4 regions of the Bacillus sp. AFS031507 genome follow, and region 1 is predicted to be linked to each of the others. Evidence: riboswitches for the same ligand, from Rfam matches in the RefSeq annotation. Region 1 holds a riboswitch; each other region holds the start of a gene.
What was found. Region 1 has a riboswitch for S-adenosylmethionine ahead of mtnK (S-methyl-5-thioribose kinase). Riboswitches for the same ligand answer to the same signal wherever they lie in the genome.

Region 2: linked by a shared signal. The riboswitch ahead of mmuP (S-methylmethionine permease) and the one ahead of mtnK (S-methyl-5-thioribose kinase) in region 1 are both predicted to bind S-adenosylmethionine.
Region 3: linked by a shared signal. The riboswitch ahead of COE25_RS00810 (sugar ABC transporter substrate-binding protein) and the one ahead of mtnK (S-methyl-5-thioribose kinase) in region 1 are both predicted to bind S-adenosylmethionine.
Region 4: linked by a shared signal. The riboswitch ahead of metK (methionine adenosyltransferase) and the one ahead of mtnK (S-methyl-5-thioribose kinase) in region 1 are both predicted to bind S-adenosylmethionine.

What each region holds. Positions count from the first base shown of each region.
Region 1 covers NZ_NUOW01000013.1:397,606-403,613, reverse strand. Annotated here, with positions in the region: gene COE25_RS14570 (2-oxoacid:acceptor oxidoreductase family protein) at 1-662, shown strand, start outside; gene COE25_RS14565 (transketolase C-terminal domain-containing protein) at 662-2,956, shown strand; gene COE25_RS14560 (DUF2087 domain-containing protein) at 3,085-3,669, shown strand; gene mtnK (S-methyl-5-thioribose kinase) at 3,704-4,888, opposite strand; SAM riboswitch class I at 4,992-5,146, opposite strand; gene COE25_RS14550 (carbon-nitrogen family hydrolase) at 5,215-6,000, opposite strand.
Region 2 covers NZ_NUOW01000028.1:51,152-57,159, reverse strand. Annotated here, with positions in the region: gene COE25_RS23575 (AMP-binding protein) at 1-1,168, opposite strand, end outside; gene COE25_RS23570 (biotin transporter BioY) at 1,218-1,796, opposite strand; gene mmuM (homocysteine S-methyltransferase) at 2,307-3,254, opposite strand; gene mmuP (S-methylmethionine permease) at 3,229-4,638, opposite strand; SAM riboswitch class I at 4,721-4,825, opposite strand; gene COE25_RS23555 (response regulator transcription factor) at 5,089-5,781, shown strand; gene COE25_RS23550 (sensor histidine kinase) at 5,778-6,008, shown strand, end outside.
Region 3 covers NZ_NUOW01000001.1:165,090-171,097, forward strand. Annotated here, with positions in the region: gene COE25_RS00810 (sugar ABC transporter substrate-binding protein) at 1-1,091, opposite strand, end outside; SAM riboswitch class I at 1,221-1,328, opposite strand; partial or broken gene COE25_RS00815 (MFS transporter) at 1,600-2,777, shown strand; gene yfkAB (radical SAM/CxCxxxxC motif protein YfkAB) at 2,848-3,966, opposite strand; gene COE25_RS00825 (formate/nitrite transporter family protein) at 4,183-4,983, shown strand; gene recQ (DNA helicase RecQ) at 5,137-6,008, opposite strand, start outside.
Region 4 covers NZ_NUOW01000015.1:9,290-15,297, forward strand. Annotated here, with positions in the region: gene pckA (phosphoenolpyruvate carboxykinase (ATP)) at 1-756, opposite strand, end outside; SAM riboswitch class I at 1,008-1,147, shown strand; gene metK (methionine adenosyltransferase) at 1,348-2,547, shown strand; gene asnB (asparagine synthase (glutamine-hydrolyzing)) at 2,828-4,732, shown strand; gene COE25_RS15800 (gamma carbonic anhydrase) at 4,773-5,285, opposite strand; gene COE25_RS15805 (alpha/beta hydrolase) at 5,433-6,008, shown strand, end outside.

The DNA of each region.
Region 1 (6,008 bases):
TTAAAACGGATTTACAATTAGATTACGGTACACTAGCGATTGTTGATGCCCTACAGATAGCCGTAGAGGAAAAAACTAAAGTAAATACGGCAATGCTCGGAGCATTATATCGTATTTGTGATTTTCTAGATCCTGAATCCATGAGAGACGTGATTCGGAAAACGTTTACGAAGAAATACCCGCATCTTGTTGAACCAAATATCCGCACTTTTGACCGCGGTTATAATGAGGTTCAATTTAAAACATATAAAGTGCCAGAGGAGGCTGAAGGAAAAGCCTTCACACGTCCACTTCCACAGCTTGGATACTTGACTCAGGATATCGGTGGTGTCATGGTTTCTCAAGCAAATAGTATTTTTAAAGATTTAAGTGGTTCACGCCAAGGATTCCTTCCGGAGTTCCAACAAGACAAATGTATTCACTGTGCTGCATGTGACAACGTTTGTCCTGACTTTTGCTTCGTTTGGGAAGAAGGAGAAGATAAGCGTGGAAGAAAACAAATGTTCCTTCAAGGTATTGATTACCAATACTGTAAAGGCTGCCTGAAATGCGTGGAAGCTTGCCCAACCGACGCACTCGGTGATCTTCGTGAAATGCTTAGGTATGCAGATAATAACCGCGTAAAGCAAAACATTCCTTATATTGCAGGAGGAATCCAATAATGGCTATTTTAGAAGATAAATTAACAACAAAAGGTGTAGCAGAACAAATTTCAACTTTTGAATCTGGAAATGAAATGGCTGCTATGGCGGCAGCACAAATCAATTATCATATTATGGGATATTTTCCAATTACACCTTCAACAGAGGTTGCTCAATTTTTAGATCAAATGAAAACGCGCGGGGAGCATGATATTAAACTGATTCCTGCAGATGGCGAGCACGGTTCAGCAGGTATTTGCTACGGTGCTGCGGCAACTGGTGCACGTGTTATCAATGCAACCAGTGCAAATGGATTCTTATATATGCTTGAACAAATGCCTGTCCAATCAGGGACTCGTTTTCCAATGGTTATGAATCTAGTTACTCGTGCCGTCAGTGGTCCGCTTGATATTCGTGGCGATCACTCTGATCTCTATTATGCATTAAATACTGGCTGGGTAATCTTAACAGCAAAAACACCGCAAGCTGTATATGATATGAATATTATGGCGCTTAAAATTGCCGAACATTCAAAGGTTCGCTTACCAGTTATTGTTGCTTATGATGGCTTCTTTACATCCCACCAAAAGCGTCGAGTGGAATTCTTTAAGGACCGCAGTGTTGTACAGCAATTTGTAGGTGAATGTCCAACCGATTACAACTTTGTTAGAGACTTGAGGAAGCCAGTAACGATTGGTGCTCATATGAGTGGTGATGACTTCATTAACAATCACTACCAACAATCAGAAGCAATGTACAATGCTGGTGAGGTATTTAAGGAAGTGGCTGCGGAATATGCTAAGCTTTCTGGAAGAGAATATCCAGTTCTAGATTTATATAAAATGGAAGATGCAGATGTAGCATTATTCCTATTAAACTCTGCGGCAGAATCTGCTAAAGATGTAGTGGATCAACTTCGTGCAAAAGGAATTAATGCAGGTGTAATTAGCCCGAATATTATCCGTCCATTCCCTGCAAAGGAAATTCGTGAAGCCCTTAAGAATGTAAAATCATTATTAGTTGGGGAACGTGCGGATTCTTACGGAGCAAATGGTCCTAACCTTACACATGAAGTGAAATCTGCACTTCAAGATGACAAAGACAACCAGACGATCGTGTTAAGCCGCGTATTTGGTCTCGGCGGTAAGGATTTCTATGCAACTGATGCGCAGGCTTTCTTTGAAATGGCACTTGATGCAAATGAAAAAGGCTATGCTGAAAAGCCATTTGATTACTATGGTCATATTCCAGGTAATCCTGAAAAAATCCTTAAGCCTGTTATTTTGCCACAGCACGGGGATGTTTTTAAAACAGGTTTAATTGATGTGAAAATGGATGAAGAAACCAAAAAATTAAAGGTGAAAATCCCGCCGTTACGTGCTTTAACTGGTAAACCGAAACGGATTGCCTCCGGTCACGGGGCATGTCCAGGGTGCGGAATTTTTGCTGGACTCGAGTTATTCTTTAAAGGGATTGAGGGAGACATTGTTACTCTATTCCAAACGGGATGCGCTTATGTAACAACAACATCTTATCCTAGCACCTCCCATAAGCAAACGATGATGCACAATTTGTTCCAAAACGGTGCCGCTACGCTTTCAGGTACTGTTGAAGCATTCATGGAATTAAAACGACGCGGCGAAATTGAAGTATCGGATGACGCCACATTTGTTATGATTACTGGTGATGGTGGTATGGATATTGGTATGGGTTCAGCGATTGGTACTGCTCTTCGCGGACATAAACTGATTATGCTTGAATATGATAATGAGGGCTACATGAATACAGGTTCACAAATGTCTTATTCAACACCACTGGGTCATATGACAAGTACATCAGGAGTTGGAAAAGCACAGCGAGGAAAAGCTTTCCACCATAAGGATACTCCGCAAATTATGGCTGCTACCAATATTCCTTATGTGTTTACTGGTTCGGAAGCCTTTCCACAGGACTTAGTTAAAAAAGGTGCAAAAGCACAATGGTACGCACAAAATGTTGGAACAGTATATGGAAAACTTCTCATCACATGCCCACTAAACTGGAAATCTGATGACCGTTTTGGTGCAAAGATTATCGAAGCTGCTGTAGATTCTTGCTTCTTCCCGCTTTATGAGGTAGAACAAGGTGTTACAACCATAACTTACAATCCAGAAGAGAAGAACAAGCGAATTCCACTTTCTGATTGGTTAAAATATATGGGGAAAACAAAACACCTACTTAAAGATGAAAACAAGCCAATGCTAGAAGAATTTGAGGCAGAAGTTGAGAAAAGATGGCAGAGACTCAAAGCAAAGAATGAAAATCCAATGCTGTAAAAAAAGCAAATCAAAAAACACTTCCTTTGGGATGTGTTTTTTTGTTGGTCATTGACAGGGCTTTTTAAATTTGATATATATCTAATTAGATGTATATCAAATTAGAATGAAGCGGAGGTAGTGCATTGATACAATTAGACCGTGTTGTTGCGTTTTATAAAACGATGGGGGATCCCACACGGATTAGAATCGTTGCTATATTAGCAAAAGGTCCACTCCATGGGCAGGCAATAGCAGGAAAGCTTGGCTTGTCCGCACCTACGATTACCCATCATTTAAAGAAATTACGAGAGATCCATGTGGTGTATGACAGAAGAGTCAAGAATACGATTTACTTTTACCTAAATGAATCGTTGATTAACCAGCAGGCAAAGGTGTTTACAGAGCTGCTAGAAAAAAAGGGGAAGGAGTTGGATGAAATGGTCGAGTCAAGTATCGAGAGACAAAAAATTATCGAGAACTTCTTTATGAAAAATGGGAAACTAAAGAACATTCCTGCCCAAAGGAAGAAGAAATTAATCGTGTTCGAACACATGGTACGTGATTTAAAAATAGGTGAAAAGTACGAAGAAAAACAATTAAACGAGTATATAAAACAATTCCATGATGATTATGCAACTATTCGCAGAGAGTTTATCATAAATCATTACATGTTCCGCGAAAATGGTATTTATGAACTAAATCCAGAAGAAATGTGGGCAAAACTTGACTAGAAAAGCAATCCGAAAGTTCGGATTGCTTTTCCTATTATAATGCTTCTTTTACAGTCGTTATGAAAGAAGAAAGGTTCTTTATTTCTTTTCGTTGTTTAATTAGGATTGTACCGAGATCTAATGTTCTCTGCTTAGCAGTAATTCTAGTTTGATCTTCCTCGATCCCATCTAAATCAGCAACATGAGCAAGACCAATTGTTCTTCTGATTAATTCGCAGCCTGCAAAGCCGATCGAGTCCTCAAAAAACTTAGTTAAATTATAGTTTAAATATGTGGTGGATTTAGCGTAATCGTCTTTATTCTCCGTATTCCATAATTGTGTAAATTGATCCTCAAATACATTCCATACCGTTTCAATATGATTGAGGAAAAGATCACGTTGTTCAACATTTGCTATTACCTGAAAGAGAAGATTTGCAAATACTTGGCCGATATCAAATCCAGCTGGTCCGTAAAAAGCAAATTCAGGATCGATTACTTTTGTTTCATAATTATCGGCAAAAACACTTCCGGTATGAAGATCACCATGGAGGAGAACTTCAGCCTCTGTTAAAAAGCGTTTCTTCAAAATATTTACATGAAATTTTAGTTCTTCATCCTGCCAAAGCTCTTCGACTCCAGGACGCAGTCCTTCCTCGAAATCGTTGGTTTCTGCATCAATAAAAGGATCGGTAAAGATTAAATCTTCAGTTATTTTGCAAAGCTCGGGATTGATAAACTGTTGTACATATTCCTTTTTTAAGGAAGGGCCTAATCCATAATCAGAAGTGTAAAATAGTGTTTTTGCAAGATATTCACCTAGATGCTTTGAAATTAATGGATAGGTTTCTCCTTTGATAAAGCCAGTTCTTGCGATCGAAAGATGGGAAAGGTCCTCCATTACGGTTACAGCTAGGACATCATCTGTGAAAAAAACTTGGGGCACATAATCTGGAGCAATCTGTCCGAAAATTTTTAAGGCATCCGCTTCAATCTTTGCTCTTTTCAAAGTTAATGGCCAGCTTTCGCCAACTACCTTTGCATAAGGGAGAGCTTGTTTGATAATAACACTTTTTCCTTCTAATTTATCAACAATATGAAAGACTAGATTGAGATTCCCATCGCCAATCTCCTTGCAGGAAAGTTTTGCATGCTGGTCAAAAATTTTCAATTCAAGTGCCAGTTCAACTGCACTCTCGTTTGTTAAAGGCTGGTATGTTTTTTGTTTTAGTAGACTCATTATGGTTCCTCCTCGTTTTAGGGAGGCTTAGTTATGCACGCAGGCACTAAAAAAGCCTCTTTCTCATCTGAAAGAGGCTGATAGACAATATTGTCTGTCGCACCTCTTATCTCTCAGAAAGATAATCCTTCTGTTGGAATTAGCACCGTGCCTTAAAGGGGGGGATCCCCAGCGCAAAAAAGCGCCCCATTTCAATGGGTTTCCGGTCGGTTGCTGGGCTTCAAAGGGCCAAATCCCTCAGCCAGCTCGTGATAAGAGAAAACCTATTTAACTGGTAAAAATCATATCAGTAACAAAGAGAAAGTGTCAATATTTTTTGAAAATTATTATTTATAGAATTCTGGTTTTCTATCCGTGAAAATAGGAATTTGCTTACGGACCTCCTTGACTAAGTCCATCTCAATTTCAGCCGATAGGATTTCTTCCTTCATTCCAGCCTCAGCAATGACCTCACCCCACGGGTCAATAATCATTGAGTGACCAGCAAAATGGTTATTTGGGTCATTTCCAGAACGGTTACAGGCAATTACATAACATTGATTTTCAATTGCTCTTGCAATTAAAAGGGCCCTCCAGTGGGACAATCTGGGTGCAGGCCATTCGGCCACAACAAACAGTGCTTCTGCACCTTCTGATGTGTGAGCGCGTATCCACTCTGGAAACCGGATATCATAACAGATCGACCCAGCAAACTGGTGATTATCAAGTTGGAAAAGTCCCTTCTCAGCGCCAGGCTCTAAGAAAACATGCTCATTCATGAGTTTAAAAAGATGTAGTTTACTATACTGGTGTACAAGCGTGCCATCTTTATTAATGATGAGGAGAGTATTTTTTACTCCTGTTTCTTCTCGGTTTGCAACTGAGCCGCCAACTAAATGAACCTGATTTTTTTGTGCTGCATTTCTCAGAAATTCAATCGTTTGTACTGCTTTTGGGTCTGCAATTTCATTAAGGCGGGTCAAGTCATAACCCGTTGTCCATAGTTCTGGAAGGACAATGATATCGGGTTGTTCAATCAGTGCTTTTTCAATGAGTCTTTCGGCAGTTTGGTAGTTTTTATTGGGATTGCCAAAGACGATATCCATTTGCAGACATGAAATTTTTAATTTCACGAATCTTC
Region 2 (6,008 bases), on a different contig from region 1:
AAATCATATTTTGTTCACGACCTACAATATATAAAAAGCCATCCTCGTCAAAATACCCCATATCATGGACTGTGGCCCAGCCCCCTTCATCTTGAATAGAATGAATAGACCTTCCAGCATGATCCAAGTACCCATTTATCATCAATTTACTTCTTACATATATTTTTCCGGTCTCATTTGGCTTTGCTAATTCCTGATCTGGACGCCGTATTTGTACCTCTACACCATAACAAGGCTTTCCGACAGTTGTAGCCTTCTGAATACCTTCTCTATCGGGAAGTACAGTAATGAAACTCAATTCGCTAGCCCCATAAAACTCGTACATAGTCATGTTAGGAAACATATTACGGATTTCTAATTTCGATCTATCCGACCATTTTGCACCAGATGAAATAATTTTTATAGACTTATCGACTTGGATTCCTTCTTTCAAGAATGCTTCTACCATTGTCGGAACTACATATATCGTTGTAATTGGAAAGGAATGTACCCATGATAGTCCTTTATTAGGAGAGAACTTTTCTAAAAGAAAGACGGTTCCACCTAAATACAAAGTGCTAATGGCTCCATACAGAAAATGAGAATGGGTTAAGGCTCCAGAAATAAGAACATGATCGGATTCTTCTAACCCGAAATCAAAACGATTGCAATCAAAGCTAGCCACCCACGAATCTTGCGAGCGAACAAATGCTTTTGGTTTTCCGGTTGTACCAGATGTAAATCCAATGTAAAAAGGCAGATTTCCTTCCGTTTTCAATACAGTTGTAGGATCGAACTGAGAGATTTCCTGTAAACTATCATCCAAAATCATTACATTAGGAATACTTTGTTCGATTTGAGAGTAAATTTCTCTAGTTGTGACAATGATAGAAGGATGTGAAAGTATCACCCTTTTTTCCAATTCGGTTATCTTCCATTTCAAATCATATGGAACAGCAATCCAATCTGCCTTGGAGGCTCCTGCAAAGAGCTGTAGGAAAGGGATACCGTTCGGCAAAAGGATTCCTATTGTTTTATTTTCTGAATGAAGAGAATGAAGCCAGTTCGCTGTTTGATTGATTAATTCATACCATTCTTGATAACTGATTTGTTGATGATTCGTATGGATTGCGATTTTGTCTGGGGATAATTTTGCGAAAGTCTTGTATGATTCTGTAATATTTCCCATGATATATCTCCTCTATAAAAAAGAGACACATTCTGGTGCCTCTTAAGATTTAGATATTTTTAGATAAGTTATTGGAATAACTTGTTGCTAATGCGCGTGAAAAAACTGGGTGTTTTCTTAGTCTGTAAACTAAAATAGAAGCTAGTATGGCTTTTAAGACATCCCCTGGGATATAAATTAAACTTAACTGAACAGCTTTTAAAAGAGGAATGCCCATCATAAATGCTTGGATAGGAATTCCAATTAAATAGATTAATAGAATTCCAACCGTCAGATTAATAAATAAAATATGTTGTATTTTTAAAGTTTGAAAACGTGATAGTAGATAACCAATACAGAAAGCCGTAATAGGCCATGAAATTATATAACCAACACTTGGTCCGACAAATACACTTAGTCCACCTCTTCCTCCAGATAGAAGAGGCATTCCAGCAGCGAGAAGTAATAAAAAGATCGTTTGGCTCATCGCCCCTAATCTTGCTCCCAATACCCCTCCCGCAAGAAGGACACCTAGAGTTTGTAATGTAATGGGAACTGGTGTAAAAGAAAGCATAATAGGCGGAACTACTCCTAGAGCACCCATGACAGCGGCAAACACTGCTACAAAGGTAATTTCTTTAATTTTCATTCTTATCTCTCCTAATAATCAATATGTACTATTTACAACTATGATAATAATGATTCTCAAATTAAATGTCAACCTAGTTTTAAATCTGGTTAACATTTAAAACGTTATTATTCAAAATAGTATGGATTTGTTATTGATAGTAATTTTACAAGGAAGGTAATTCAGTATTCATGCAAAAAATCATACAAGATAACATACAAACTTATAGTGATTCACTAATTAGTTTTCTTCTAATCTCTAAGTTTTTTCTTGAAATTACAGTATAGCGAGACTTTTGAATGTGCTGCTTACGTTGAATAAAGCATAAAAAAATGGCTTGGTAAGCATACCAAGCCATGAGTTCATCCTATTGGTAAACCTCACTTACTTATCAGGTTGTAACGTCTGAGTTACTTCCATAAAATACATTTGTTAATTGCCAAAAAAAATCGATAGAATTTTCCGGTTTCTTTATTATTAGAAATAAACCTCATTTACCTATGATGCGGTTCTCCGTATCGATCTAAATAATTAAGAAGTTCGCCACTTTTTTGAAATCTCTTCAATATGATGAGGTGCTGTTCTGCAGCATCCTCCTATTAGTCGTGCCCCTGCAAGGTACCATTCTTCAGATTTAAAGTCGAGCCCATTACATAATTCTTGACCATGCCATGTTTTAGTTTCTGGATTATAGGTTTCACCAGAGTTCGGATAAACAATAATCGTTTTTTGGGTGTTTGTTCGCAACTCGTTGATAGCTTCCGTCACGATTGTCACTGGTGCACAATTGAGACCAATGGCAACAATTTGTTCGTTGTCATCAAACACTCTCGCACACTCTGCCAGCGGCGTACTGTCACTTATCGCTTTCTCATTTTTCAAAGAAAAGGATAGCCAGGCATATGTATCTGGAAATTCCTTCAACAATGAAGCTAATACCTTCGCTTCCTGCAGGGAAGGAATCGTTTCAAATGCTAATAGATCAGCACCTGCTTCAATCAACGCTGACATTCTTGTGCGATGAAAGTCTATTAATGTTTCATCTGTAACACCGTAGTTTCCCACATACTCTGAACCATCGGCTAGGTAAGCCCCATAAGGTCCAACGGATGCGGCAACCAATGGCTTAGGTCTATTGGGTTGTGAATTTTCCTGCCAAAAATCATCTCTTGCTTTTCTCGCAAGTAACACCGTTTTCTTAATTAGTTCTAAAGCTTCTTTCTCTTGGATACCACGCTTGGAAAAGCCGTCAATGGTTGCTTGATAGCTTGACGTTATGGCACAGTCCGCTCCAGCACGGAAATAGTCAGAATGAACCTCATAAATCAATTCTGGATTTTCTAGTAATACGCGTGCAGACCAGAGGGGATCGTCCAAATTACACCCATGCGACTCAAGCTCTGTGGCTAACGCTCCGTCCAGTAGCATAATGGAATGTTCGGATAAAATAGCCTTAATAGGGTTGTTTTTGTTGGACATAACCTACTCCTCTTTTCTTTAAACTTTGGGTTAAATAATAACTTGCATAGCAAAACAATATAAATGGAATGCCACAATATAAGGCAATTCGTTGTGTAGGGTCAAATGCGATTCCAATACATGAAGCAAGACAAAGGATAAAGGAAGCGATAGGTATCAAAGGATAGAATGGTGTACGATAAACCAAGTCCTTTACGGAATTTCCATCTTTAATATATTGTCTGCGAAATAAAAACTGTGAAGCACTAATACTCATCCAAACTACCACCACAGCTAGGCCCGAAATAGATACAAGTACGATATACACTGTATCTGGTGCAATAATACTTGAGAACAAAGCTAAACCACCGCCAAACATGCTAAAAATGACTGCATATATTGGAACACCTTGTTTTGTTAATTTTGTAAAAATGGGTGATATCGTATTCTTATCTGCTAGTGACCAAAGCATTCTTGAAGAGGCATAAAGACCTGAGTTTGCAGCAGATAGAATGGCTGTTAATATGACAAAGTTCATAATATCCGCTGCATATGGTACGCCAATTTGTTCAAGAACGGCAACAAAGGGGCTCTCTAATACTCCTGCATCTGAAGTAGGCAATAATGCAGATAATACAACAATCGTTCCTACAAAAAAGATAATCAATCTCCACAATGTTGTACGAATGGCCTTTGGTATCGTTTTTTCCGGATTTGCTGTTTCCCCCGCTGCAATTCCTATTAATTCCGTTCCTGAAAAGGCAAAGTTAACCGCAAGCATTGTCATGACAATCGCAAAAGCACCATTAGGAAATAAACCTGCACTTGTAAAATTAGAGAAGTACGGTGCCGATTGGGAATGAGTCATCGGAACAAAACCTACCATTGCCGCTGCTCCTACAACAATAAACAGAACAATCGCTATTACCTTTATAGACGCAAACCAGAATTCAGATTCAGCAAAAAACTTAACCGTCAGTATATTTAAGACAAAAACCAAAATAGCAAACAGCAAACTCCAAATCCAGACATTAATGGATGGAAACCATCGCTGCATTAATAATCCTGCAGCCGTAAATTCAGAACCTAAAGCAACAGTCCAGGTTAGCCAGTACAACCAAGCAACTGTATACCCAGTCCCTGGTCCAATATATTTAGTCGCATAACTGTGAAAGGCACCAGTTTCAGGCATATGTACGGAAAGCTCTCCTAAACATAGCATGACGAGATAAACCACTAGTGCACCAATCAGATAGGAGAGAATGGTCCCAAACGGGCCAGCTTGTTGGATTGTGTAACCCGAACTTAAGAATAATCCTGTTCCAATCACCCCGCCGAGCGATAGCATAACTAAATGCCGTGTTTGCATTTTTCTTTGAAATTTTTGCTGGCTTTTCTTCTCCATCATAGTCTCCTTTTTCCTACATCCAGAAAAACAAAAAACGCACTCAGATAAATGAGTACGTTACTGACAAATAATAACGTGGCTCTTATCTATCAAGGCATCACACCCGATGGAATTAGCACAGTGTCTTATTAGACCTGCTGCTGAGGTTTCATAGGGCCAGTCCCTCCACCTCTCTGGATAAGAAATATTTTTTTAAACTTTATCAATCTATTAAATAATTGTCAATATATTTCTGAGTTTTTTAAATTTTAAAACCTTATAAGCAAAAATATTATAATTATGCTTATCTAATATAAATTCAAGTAAAAATTTCGCCGTTACTTATGATACGGTTCACCGTATGTATCTAAATGAGAACAATTTACGATTAAATTCCTCCACCCTGGCACACAGAAAATTTTTACTATACAATTTAATTAAGGAAAAGTAAAAAGTGTGGTGATTACCTTGTTTAAGTTATTGTTAATAGAAGATGATAAAACATTGTTTAATGAAATCAAAGAAAGGTTGGCTGGGTGGTCTTACGATGTTTACGGTATTGATGATTTTAGTAAAGTAATTCAAGAATTTACAATTATCAAACCTGAATTAGTCATTATTGATATTCAATTACCAAAATTTGATGGTTTCCATTGGTGTCGAATGATTCGATCCAATTCGAACGTTCCTATTCTATTTTTATCTTCACGTGATCATCCTACCGATATGGTTATGTCTATGCAACTGGGAGCGGACGACTTTATTCAAAAGCCCTTCCATTTTGATGTTCTCATTGCAAAAATACAGGCTATTCTTCGCCGAGTATATAATTACAATAATAAACCAATCTTACTTAAAACATGGTATGGTGCAACAGTCGATTATGAGAAAAATACTGTCACAAATGACTCAGGTTCGGTAGAGCTAACAAAGAACGAAATTTTTATCTTAAAACTGCTTATTGAACAAAGAAATAAGATCGTTAGTCGAGAAGAGTTGATAAAAAGCTTATGGGATGATGAGCGCTTTGTGAGTGATAATACCTTAACTGTCAATGTTAATCGTTTACGAAAAAAACTGGATGAGCTTGGTTTAGGACAATTTATTGAAACAAAAGTTGGTCAAGGTTATATCGCTAAAGAAGAGGCTGGTTTTAGATGATTCAAAAATATTTAATTGAAAGGCGCAGCTGGATTATTCTCTTTTTATTTCTACAATTTCTAATCATCGTTGTCTCTTATTTTGATCCAACAATACCGTTAATGTCTATCGTCTATATTGTTTTTATATCAATGATTATTTTCATCATCTTTTTAATCATCCGCTACAATAAGGAAACAAACTTTTACAAAAGTGTAGAGACTTGGGAAAATAATCTTGATTTAACG
Region 3 (6,008 bases), on a different contig from region 1:
GTTTTTATCCACTCTTCCTCAAATGCAGTCGATTGACCCCAGCCTGGGATAATTTTTGCCAGATTAACCATGTTCACAGGCTCTTTTGCTTTGAGAAGATTTTCTTGTGAAACAAGGGAAGCATCTAAATCAAAGGTCTGTGGTGTTTCTTCACCCGCAAGCTTTTTCGCAAGTATTCTCATATCAACAGCACCGATAAGTTTCGGATCGACAGCTGCTGTGTATTTCCAAGCACTGCCTTTTCTTTGAATTTCTTGCAGATCCGCATTGGAAACATCGATTCCATAAATCTTTACTTCTTCACGTCCCGCTTCTTTCAAAGCTCGTGCTGCACCGATTGCAAAAGCATCCCAAGTAGCAAATATGGCATCGAGTTTGCCCTTTGGATATTTATTTAACATGGCTGCAACTGCGTTTTGTGTTTGTACACTTGTATCTGCCGCTGCCACACCAAAGCGTTCCACTTCTTTAATTTCAGGATTTTTTGAAAGGACATCTTGATAAACCTTATTACGTCTAACCATTGCAGGGAAACCGTCGACCCATAGGTAGGCAATATTTGCTTTTCCGTTTGTATTCTTTACGAGTTGATCAAGGGCCAAAGTTGCTAAGGCTTCATCATCCTGTGAAGTAAGCGTTACTCCATCAACCTTCGCAATATTTGGATTCGAGTCAAATGTAACTACACTTTTTCCTTTTTCAACTATCTTTTTTACATCATTAACAGTCGCATCATCGTCACCATGAGAAATGATAAATCCATCATAATCCTGGTCTAATGACTGATTAATAGCATCATGGAACTTAGCTGTGTCACCATTTGCGGAAAACACGTCCACTTGAAAACCTAAGGCTTCTCCCTCTTCTTTTGCACCTGCTAAGAACTGGGCAGTATGATCGTCACCGCCAATTTTTCGGATAACCTTGATTTTTAACGGATCACCACTTGTAAACTTTTCAGATACACCTTCAAGTGAAACCTTTTTATGAGCGCTTGCTTGTTTTGTTTCTCCCTCAGAAGCACAGCCTGTGAGTAAGAGTGTTGCTGCTAATGCTGATACGAGTGTACTTTTAAAGATATTTCTTTTCATGATTAAAGCTCCCCCTTTTAGATTCTTATCAATACTCCATTACTCCGATTGGAAAGGTTTGTTTTTATATAAAAATAAAAAACCTCTCCAGAAAAGAGAGGTTTCATCACAAATTAAGGGACTACTCCTCTCTTATCTTTCAAAACAATAAATTGTTTTGCAGGATTTAGCACCAATTCCAAACGGAACGGTTGCTGGGCGTCATCGGGCCAGTCCCTCTGCCACTCTTGATAAGAGAACGTATTATTCATTTAAAGTAATAAATTAGATTTTAGTCTCCCATTAACAAGTTGTCAATAGTGTTTTGAATATTTGTAATACAGTTATTATTCCCAATCCGCCAAAACCTTTGAATAGTAGTAAACGTAATTTCCAATTTTATATATAAGGGATATCCCTTTAAAAATTATCAGAAATTTCGGTATGATAATATTTAGTTAATCGAAATACATTTCAGAAAGAAGTGTTATTTAAAGTGTATCAGGAGAGAAGTGCAAAGCGTAATTTAATGATCATGTGGTTTGCGAACTTCTTTGTAGCAGGAAGTATGACAATGGTTATGCCGTTTATTTCATTGTACATTGAGACGTTTGGTAACTTCACGGAAAAATATGTTCAGCATTGGTCGGGAATCACCTTTGGGATCACATTTGTTTCTGCCTTCCTCCTCTCACCAATTTGGGGTAGAATTGGCGACCGTTATGGGAGAAAAAGAATCCTTATCATTTCCGGATTAGGGATGGGCTTATCTATTTTTCTAATGGGCTATGTCCATTCTGTCTGGCAACTACTGTTACTGCGCTTTTTCATGGGCTTCTTTTCGGGCTTTATTCCGATGTCACAGGCTTTTATCTCAACGCAAACACCGAAGGAGATTGCGGGACGTGTTCTTGGTACCAAACAGGTAGTATTACAGGTTCATTGTTAGGACCGATACTGGGTGGTGTTTTAGCTGATTCTCTTGGCTATTCCACTACCTTTAAATGGACGTCCATTTCGATTTTCATCTCTGTCCTGTTAGTGATTGCCACAAAGGAATTCTTGATACCTATTTCTAAGGGTGCAAAAACACATTACTCAAGCAAAGAAGTTTTTAAACATATTATTCGTAACCCTGTGTTATTAACAGTCCTACTAATTTCAGCCCTAGTTCAGATCGCTCACTTTAGCATTCAACCAATTTTATCCTTATTTGTTAGTGATCTGCATGGCACAACTAATGTTGCCATTTATTCAGGGATTGCTTTTTCCGCTGCGGGACTGGGGAATTTGTTAATGTCGAGAAATTGGGGGAAAATCGCTGATAAGTATGGGTATATCAAAATATTAGTTATTCTTCTTTTTCTAGCGGGGATTGTCTACTTGCCTGGGGCAGCGGTTTCTAGCCTTTGGCAACTGGTTATCATCCGCTTTGCACTGGGTGTTACGATTGGCGGAATTATTCCTGTACGGATTGCATATATCCGTCAAGAGGCACCGATTGCGATGCAAGGCGAAGTATTAGGCTATAATACCAGCTTGCGCTTCCTTGGGAATATTGTCGGCCCGATGCTGGGTGGATTCATATCTGGTTACTACGGTTTTTCTGCCGTTTTTATCAGTACAAGTTCATTATTAATTATTAGCGGATTTATTTTATTTGTTTCAATGCATCGTCACCCAAAGCTTGTAAAACACTCGATTTAATTACTTTAAGATTGGGCAAGGAATAAGTAAAAAAGCACTTTAAATTTAATGCATTTAAAGTGCTTTGGCTTTATTTCTTAATTCTGTTTTCTCGCTTGGTAAAGTCCATTTCCTGATAATAACTGTTCTTAACTAATATATTGGGTCCAAGGCATTTAACCGCCGGGCAATGACAGCTTAATTCCTTTGCTAAGGCAGACGACTGCCAGGTATCATATGCATGTAACAGATTTGTTGTCAGAATATTTCCAAGTGGCGGTGTATCACCGAAATCAGTAACAATAATATCTCCGTTAAAAATATTTACATTCAATCGCGAACGTCCATCAGGGTCATTTCTGACGGTGACATTTTTACTTTTATATAAACGTTGTAAAAGAGCTAAATCCTCTTGATTATCGCTGCATGCATAAAATGGGAGCGTGCCAAACAGCATCCACACATTTTCATCTCTGACATCTAGTAAGTGATGGATTGCTTCTCTTATTTCATTAAGTGATAAGCTTTCGAGATTGCTAGCAAAATCACTTGGGTACATTGGATGTATTTCATGGCGCTGGCATAGCATTTCATCAACAATTTGGCGGTGAATTTTTTCTAAATACGGTAGTGTCCGCTTGTTTAGCATCGTTTCCGCCGATACCATCACCCCTGCTCTTACCAGTCCACGACTATTTTCTATCATTCTATTAAAATATTTTTCCCGTTGTTCATATTCAGGCTTCCGTTCCATTCTGGCAAAGCCACCCTCGACAAAATCATCGACGGTCCCCCAGTTATGCGAAATATGTAAAACATCTAAGTAAGGCACGATTAATCCATAACGATCTTGATCTAGGGTTAAATTGGAATTAATCTGCGTCCGTACACCACGCTCATGGGCATATTTTAAAATCGGTACAACATAATTTTTTACCGAGGATAAGGATAACATCGGTTCTCCTCCGGTAATGCTTATCGAACGTAATGTTGGAATTTCCTCTAATCTTTTTAATAGCAAATCAAGAGGAATCGCCTGTGGATCCTTTGTTTGGAGTGTATAGCCTACCGCACAATGCTCACAGCGCATATTACAAAGTGTTGTTGTGGTGAACTCGATATTGGTTAACTGAGGCTTTCCATATTGCTCGATATCTAAATAGGCTTCCCATGGATCATACGAAGGGGTAATTTTTTTCAATGTCGACATAATGACTCCTTAAAATCAGTCTTCAAAAAACTCCTCTATTATAACTGAATTACGGATGTTATTGCTATTTTTAACTATTACAAAAGTTTATGTTTTATAAAATGTTATTATACTAAGCTTGTTTAATGAAAAATTTACCCAATAATACATAACTAAGCCCTTTTCGATTAAAAATAAACGGATAATATCTATTCGTGAATGGTGGTTATGACAAACATGGAAATGCAGCCATTAGGTGAAGCCGAGAAACTCGCCCTAAAAAAGATGAAAATTTTCCGGAAAAGCATCCTCCGTTATATTTTACGGGCGGCGCTTGCTAGTATGTTTATCGGCTTTGGCGTCATTGTAGCGTTTAAAACGGGGAATTTCTTTTATGTTAAAGATAACCCGTTTGCCTATCCGATGGCGGCACTTACCTTCGGATCTGCTATCATTTTAATCGCTTATGGCGGTGGCGATTTATTTACCGGAAATACGTTTTATTACACTTATGCAGCGCTGCGTAAGAAAATGACCTGGACAGAGGTTTTGAAGTTATGGGTTTGCAGTTATGCTGGAAATATTCTCGGGGCGGCGGTCTTTGCCTTTATTATTTTTACAACAGGGCTTTATGAAAGTTCAGAGGTTAACGGCTTTTTACTCCATGTTGTCGAGATCAAAATGCAGGTTCCAACAACCGAGCTATTTTTCCGAGCGATTCTATGTAATTGGCTCGTCTGTATGGCCTTTTTTCTTCCGATGGGTCTAAAAGGCGATGGACCGAAGATGTTTGCGATGATGTTGTTTGTTTTTTGTTTCTTTATTTCCGGATATGAACATAGTATCGCTAACATGTGTACGTTTGCCATTGCCTTAGTTTTAAACCATCCAGGGACGATTTCATGGGGTGGAGTGATTCACAATCTAGTGCCTGTAACGATTGGCAACATGATTGGCGGCGCTGTTTTCATGGCGATGATGTACTATTATGCTAATAAGCCATTTTTAGATGAATATGATAAAGAACAGGGCAGCTAAGTTTACATGCTGCCCTGTTCTTTTATTAGGTGATATCGACAAATTCCCGGGGAAATATCAACAAGATAACAGGGATATCGACAACAATTAAGAATATTCTAAAAATATTGATAATTGTATTATTTCATTGATGAATGCCTTCTTTTTGCCAATCTATTTCTTTTTGCTAATAAAATAAACATAGGCTTTGATCATAAAATAGCTTACTTCCTCGGGAAGCAATTCCTTTATTGGTTTGAGGCGCTCCCGTCCAGCTTCTGCCAAGGCTTTTTCTAGAAGCGGCATGTAATCATCCGGAATATGTTTTGAAAAATCAACTTCTAACCCTTGTTGCGCACATTGAAGTAAGTGGGTTTCCACCGTGCTAACTGCTAAATTCCGCTGCTCGGCAATTTCCGCAATCGAAATATTCCCCTGATGTAATTTTAATGTCTCCAAATGAGAATCGGTTACCCCAGCTTTTTTAGCGGGCTTCTTTGGAGCTTTCTCTAAAGGTACCAACTCACTTTGATAGTCTACATTAGTTTCACAGAAGGTACGGATGGCTTGAATAAATTCTAGGCCATATTTTTTAAGTTTCAGTTCTCCCACTCCACTAACTTGTAAAAATTCTTCCGTAGACTTCGGCAGCTTTGCACACATATCCTTTAAGGCAGCATCAGAAAAAATGACAAATGGAGGTACTTTTTCTGATTCGGCAATCTGCTTCCGCACTTCTCTTAACACTTCAAACAATGGATCATCTTTGGCCACTTGTTTCACCTGTACAGTTTCACGGCGATGGACCTGTTCTTTACCTAACAGAATATCTTTTCCTTTTGGTGAAACGAATAGGGTTGGAAATTGCCCTTGCTCGATCGCGATCAATTCTTGTGATATCAAGAATTCAATAAAGTCGCTGACATCCTTCGAACTCCTATCCTTCATGATTCCATAGGTTGGAAGTCTGTCAAAACCCATTTCTGTTACTTTTTTATTTTTCGATCCTGTTAACACTTGGGCTGTGATCGTTTTACCAAAGCGCT
Region 4 (6,008 bases), on a different contig from region 1:
CCCAATTAATCGACGATTGGAATCGGCTGATAAGGTTGTTTTGCCAGTTCCAGACAAGCCAAAGAATAAAGCAACATCGCCTTCAATCCCAACATTTGCAGAACAATGCATCGAAAAAATATTGTTTTCAGGCAGTAAATAATTCATTACAGAAAAAATCGACTTTTTCATTTCACCTGCGTATTCTGTACCACCTATTAAAACAATTCTTTTTTCAAAAGAAATCATAATAAACGCTTCCGAGTTGGTGCCATCGATAGCCGGATCTGCCTTGAAATTAGGTGCAGAAATAACGGTAAATCCAGCATCATGGGCAAGTAGTTCTTCATCCGACGGGCGAATAAATAACTGGTGTACAAATAAATTTTGCCAAGCTAATTCATTTACGACTTTGATGGATAAACGTGATTTTTTATCAGCACCCGCAAATCCTTTAAAAACAAAGATCTCATTTTTCTGTTGTAAATAATTTATGACCTTTTGATAAAGCTTTGTAAAAACCGGTTCTGAAATTGGTTGATTGGTCGTGCCCCATTCAATTTTGTCTTTAGTTGAATCTTCTAAAACAATGAATTTATCCTGTGGAGACCGGCCAGTATATTTTCCAGTAACGACACTAATTGCTCCCGTAGAAGTTAGTGCTCCTTCATGTCGGGTTAAGACTTTCTCAACTAATTGAGGAACAGATAATTGCACATGAACATGACTTTCATTTAACAATTGATTTAATTCATTAGGAGTATCAACAGAATTCATTTAATGAGACCTTCCTTTATTTTAGTTTTTATGTTGTTAATAATATAAAAAGTATAACACATTAGTCGAATTGATGTATCCTATTTAACAAAATTTATATATTATAAAACTTTAATTGAAGATATAAAAAATATTTATAAATAGAGACTAACTTACTTCGTATTATTCCCATTTTGTTGTGAAAGACATATCTTAAAAAATTCATTGACATTGTTGGGAAGTGTGATATTATTCTAATTTGAACGGATACTCTCTTATCCTGAGCTGGTGGAGGGACAGGCCCAATGAAACCCAGCAACCTGCAGTATGAAAAGATTGACCACTTAAAAGGTCCTTTTCAGGATGCGAAGGTGCTAATCTGACGCAAGGCTTTGACCTTGAACGATAAGAGCGAAAGGCCCGGAACAACCTTTCCTCTCTGGTAAGGTTTTTTGTTTTGTATAAGTCCTTTATGAAAAGAGTCTCTAATAAAAATCCTTTGTTTATTACATACTAAGGGAATGAGTACCGTATCAAATTCTCGAAGTTTAAGGAAGTATTCCTGTAACCTTCCTAAGACCTCGATTATCTCATATTATAGGAGGAATTCAGATGTCAACAAAACGTCGTTTGTTCACTTCTGAATCAGTTACTGAGGGTCATCCTGATAAGATCTGTGACCAAATTTCTGATTCCATTTTAGATGCTATTTTAGCAAGGGATGCTAATGCCCGTGTTGCGGCTGAAACTTCAGTAACAACAGGACTAGTTCTAGTAGCAGGAGAAATCACCACATCTACCTACGTGGATATTCCAAAAATTGTCCGTGAAACGATTAAAAACATCGGCTACAATCGCGCGAAATTCGGTTTTGACTCAGAAACCTGTGCTGTTTTAACATCTATTGATGAACAGTCTCCAGATATCGCGATGGGTGTTGACCAAGCTTTGGAAGCGCGTGAAGGTCAAATGTCCGATGAACAAATCGAAGCAATTGGTGCAGGGGACCAAGGTTTAATGTTTGGTTTTGCTTGTAATGAAACAAAAGAGCTTATGCCTCTTCCCATTTCACTAGCGCACAAACTTGCTCGCCGTTTAACAGAAGTACGTAAAGATAAGGTTCTTGATTACTTACGTCCAGACGGAAAAACACAAGTAACGGTTGAATATGATGAGAACGATAAACCAGTACGCATTGATACGATTGTTATTTCCACTCAACACAATCCTGAAGTTGAGTTAGAGCAAATTCAACGTAACTTGAAGGAATATGTTATTAATCCGGTAGTTCCAAAAGAATTAATCGATGAAAAGACAAAATACTTTATTAATCCAACCGGCCGTTTTGTTATTGGCGGACCACAAGGAGATGCTGGCTTAACAGGCCGGAAAATCATCGTAGATACGTATGGTGGATATGCTCGCCATGGCGGTGGTGCCTTCTCTGGTAAGGATCCTACAAAAGTGGACCGATCAGCTGCCTACGCAGCACGTTATGTTGCTAAAAACATCGTGGCTGCTGGCCTTGCTGATAAGGTAGAAGTTCAACTTGCTTACGCTATTGGTGTAGCAAGACCAGTTTCGATTGCTGTTGATACGTTTGGTACAGGTAAAGTAAGCGAAGATGTGTTAGTTGACCTTGTAAGTGAAAACTTTGACCTTCGCCCTGCAGGTATCATTAACATGTTGGATCTTCGTCGTCCAATTTACCAACAAACAGCAGCTTACGGTCACTTTGGCCGTACTGATGTGGATCTTCCTTGGGAGCGCACAGATAAAGTAGAAACATTACGCCAACAAGCAAATCTATAAAACGTTATGGGGGTTACATTCTACATGTAGCTCCCGTTTTTATTTCTCCGTCTATTTACCTGTATAGTAATTCAATTAGTGAATAATATGTAATGTTTAAGCAGGTCAAAAGAAGTGAAAAATGATGATATTAAATTTGCCTATTGTTCACAGTGCAATTTTTATATAAAAAGTGGTAGTATTAGAGAGTATGTTTTTCTGTCTAGCTCCAGCGCAAGGCGTTTGCGATTTGGAGCAATACGTCCTTTTAAAGGATATTTAGAATGAGGTGAAGTACATAATGTGTGGTTTTATCGGTTGTGTACACGACAAAACACAAAACTATAGTGATGAGCAAAAACAACAATTTAAAAATATGAACGATATTATAACTCATCGCGGGCCGGATGATGATGGTTTTTATTATGATGATCATATCCAATTTGGTTTCCGCCGTTTAAGTATCATTGATATTGAGAGTGGTCATCAACCGCTTACGTATGAAAATGAACGCTACTGGATTATCTTTAATGGTGAAGTTTATAACTATGTTGAACTGCGCGAGGAACTATTGAGTGAAGGATTAACCTTTTCAACAAGCTCCGATACGGAGGTTATTATTGCACTCTACAGCCATTTGAAGGAAAAAGCCGTCGAAAAACTACGCGGAATGTTCTCTTTTGTCATATGGGATAAACAAGAACAAACTCTTTATGGCGCGCGTGATCCGTTCGGGATTAAACCGTTTTTTTACTTTGAAGATGGTGAAAGAACATTTTTTGCCTCTGAGAAAAAAAGTATTCTATTGGGTCTCGAAAATGATGTTCTTAATTATGATTCCTTGCAGCATTATTTGACCTACCAATTTGTTCCTGAACCAACCACCATGTCTGTTGGTATTAAGAAATTAGAGCCAGGTCATTTTTTTACCAAAAAGATTGGCTCACCAATGGAAATCAAAAGATATTGGAAAGCACACTTTAACCCAATTCACAAATCAGAACCTGATTTTATCAAGGAAATTAAAGATGTCCTGTTCGATTCTGTAAAAATGCACATGCGCAGTGATGTTCCAGTAGGCTCATTCCTTTCTGGCGGGATTGATTCTTCGATTATTGCATCGATTGCAAAAGAATATCACCCTGCGATTAAAACCTTTTCGGTAGGTTTTGAGCATAATGGATTCAGTGAAATTGATGTCGCAAAAGAGACAGCAGAGAAGCTTGGTGTCGAAAATATCAGTTATGTGATTTCACCGCAGGAATATATGAATGAAATTCCAAAAATCATGTGGCATATGGATGATCCGCTGGCAGACCCTGCTTGTGTCCCGCTTTATTTTGTTGCCCGTGAAGCGAGAAAACACGTAACCGTTGTTCTTTCAGGTGAAGGTGCGGATGAATTATTTGGCGGCTACAATATTTATCACGAGCCGCAATCCTTAGAGGTGTTTAATAAAATTCCGAAAGTAGGAAAAGTGCTTTTAAAAGGGATCGCGGGTATGATGCCTGAGGGAATGAGAGGAAAAAGCTTTATCGAACGCGGTGTAACTCCAATGGAAGAACGTTACATTGGTAATGCGAAGATGTTTATGGAAGAAGAAAAGCGCGAACTACTAAATGTCTATCGTGAAGGATTAGATTATACTGATATTACGAAGCCGCTTTACGCCGAATCTCGTGGTTATGATCCTGTTGACCGGATGCAGTATATTGATATCCATACATGGATGCGCGGCGATATTTTGCTGAAGGCCGATAAAATGACGATGGCTCATTCCTTAGAACTTCGTGTGCCATTCCTTGATAAAGCGGTCTTCGAAGTGGCATCAAAAATTCCGACCAGCCTGAAAACAGTGCACGGAACGACGAAGTATATCTTACGTAAAGCAGCCGAAGGTGTCGTACCTGCCCATGTACTTGATCGGAAGAAACTTGGGTTCCCTGTACCAATCCGTCATTGGTTAAAGAATGAAATGAACGAATGGGCGAAGAAGATCATCCGCGAAAGCAACACGGATCATTTGATCAATAAATCATATGTGCTTCAATTGCTTGAAGACCATTGCCAGGGTAAAGCCGATAACAGCAGGAAGATTTGGACTGTGCTGATGTTCATGGTATGGCATCAAGTATATGTTGAAGATGTCTATTCCTTTCAACGTGATTATGCACTAGAAAAGGCCCTGCAAACATCGAAAAATTAATCGTAAAAGCACCCAAATTTCTTGGGTGCTTTTGCTTTTTTTATTTTTGAAGTGACTTATAATATTGTGCCTTTTCTGCATATTCTTTAGAGATTCTTACCATATCTTTTATGTCTTCTGGTGTTAATTCTCTAATAACTTTTGCCGGTCTGCCAAATGCTAAGGTATTAGGGGGAATTTTTTTCCCTTGCGGAACCAGACTGCCGGCTCCAATAAAAGCACCCTCGCCGATTTCAGCATTATCAAGAATGATGGAACCCATTCCTATTAACGCTTTTTTTCGAATGATACAACTGTGTAGAATAACCTGATGGCCAATCGTTACTTCATCTTCTAAAATTAGCGGGTTATTGGGGCTTTGGTGTAAGATAGAATTATCTTGTATATTTACTTTCTTACCAATAATGGTTGGGGCTACGTCCCCTCTGATAACGGTGTTAAACCAAACACTTGATTCATCGCCAATTTCAACATCACCGGTAATCGTCACATAGTCGGCAATATAAGCAGTATCAGCTATGAGGGGGTACTTCCCTTTAAATGGATAAATCATTATTCTCGCTCCTTTTGTATGATGATTCTATTTTATCGGAAGTATGAAGTAATTCACAAAAAATTTGTCTTTTTTATTAAAAAAGGACTAAAGATAGTTTGAAATTTTTCCAACAATAGTTAATAACTAATTCCAGGGGGGAAAACTATGTGGAAGTGGGAAGCAGAAGGAGAAGCGAAGGCTGTAATCGTGATCGTCCATGGCGCTATGGAACATCATCGCCGTTATGGCTGGCTGATTGAAATGTGGCGTTCGGCTGGATTCCATATCATTATGGCAGATCTTCCGGGGCAAGGGATGACAACAAGAGCAAACCGCGGCCATATTAATTCCTTCGATGAATATATTTTCGAGGTGAAAGATTGGATACAGGCTGCTTACCGTTATGATTTACCAGTCTTTTTACTTGGTCACAGTATGGGTGGCTTGATCTCAATCCGTCTCTTACAGGAAGAAAGACTGAATGTCGCTGGAGTCATTCTTTCTTCCCCGTGTTTGGGGTTAATTCATACTCCTTCCAAATTTTTAGATATACTATCGCATGGTCTGAATTTGGTTTTCCCTTCACTTCGAATGAATTCCGGATTGACGGTTCAAATGGCGACAAGGAACGAAGAAGTAAGGGAAGCCGATTCAAATGATACTCTCTATATTACCAAGGTATCGATCAGATGGTATCGGGAACTGGTAGGGGCGATAAAAGAGGCATTTCAAGACCTTGAA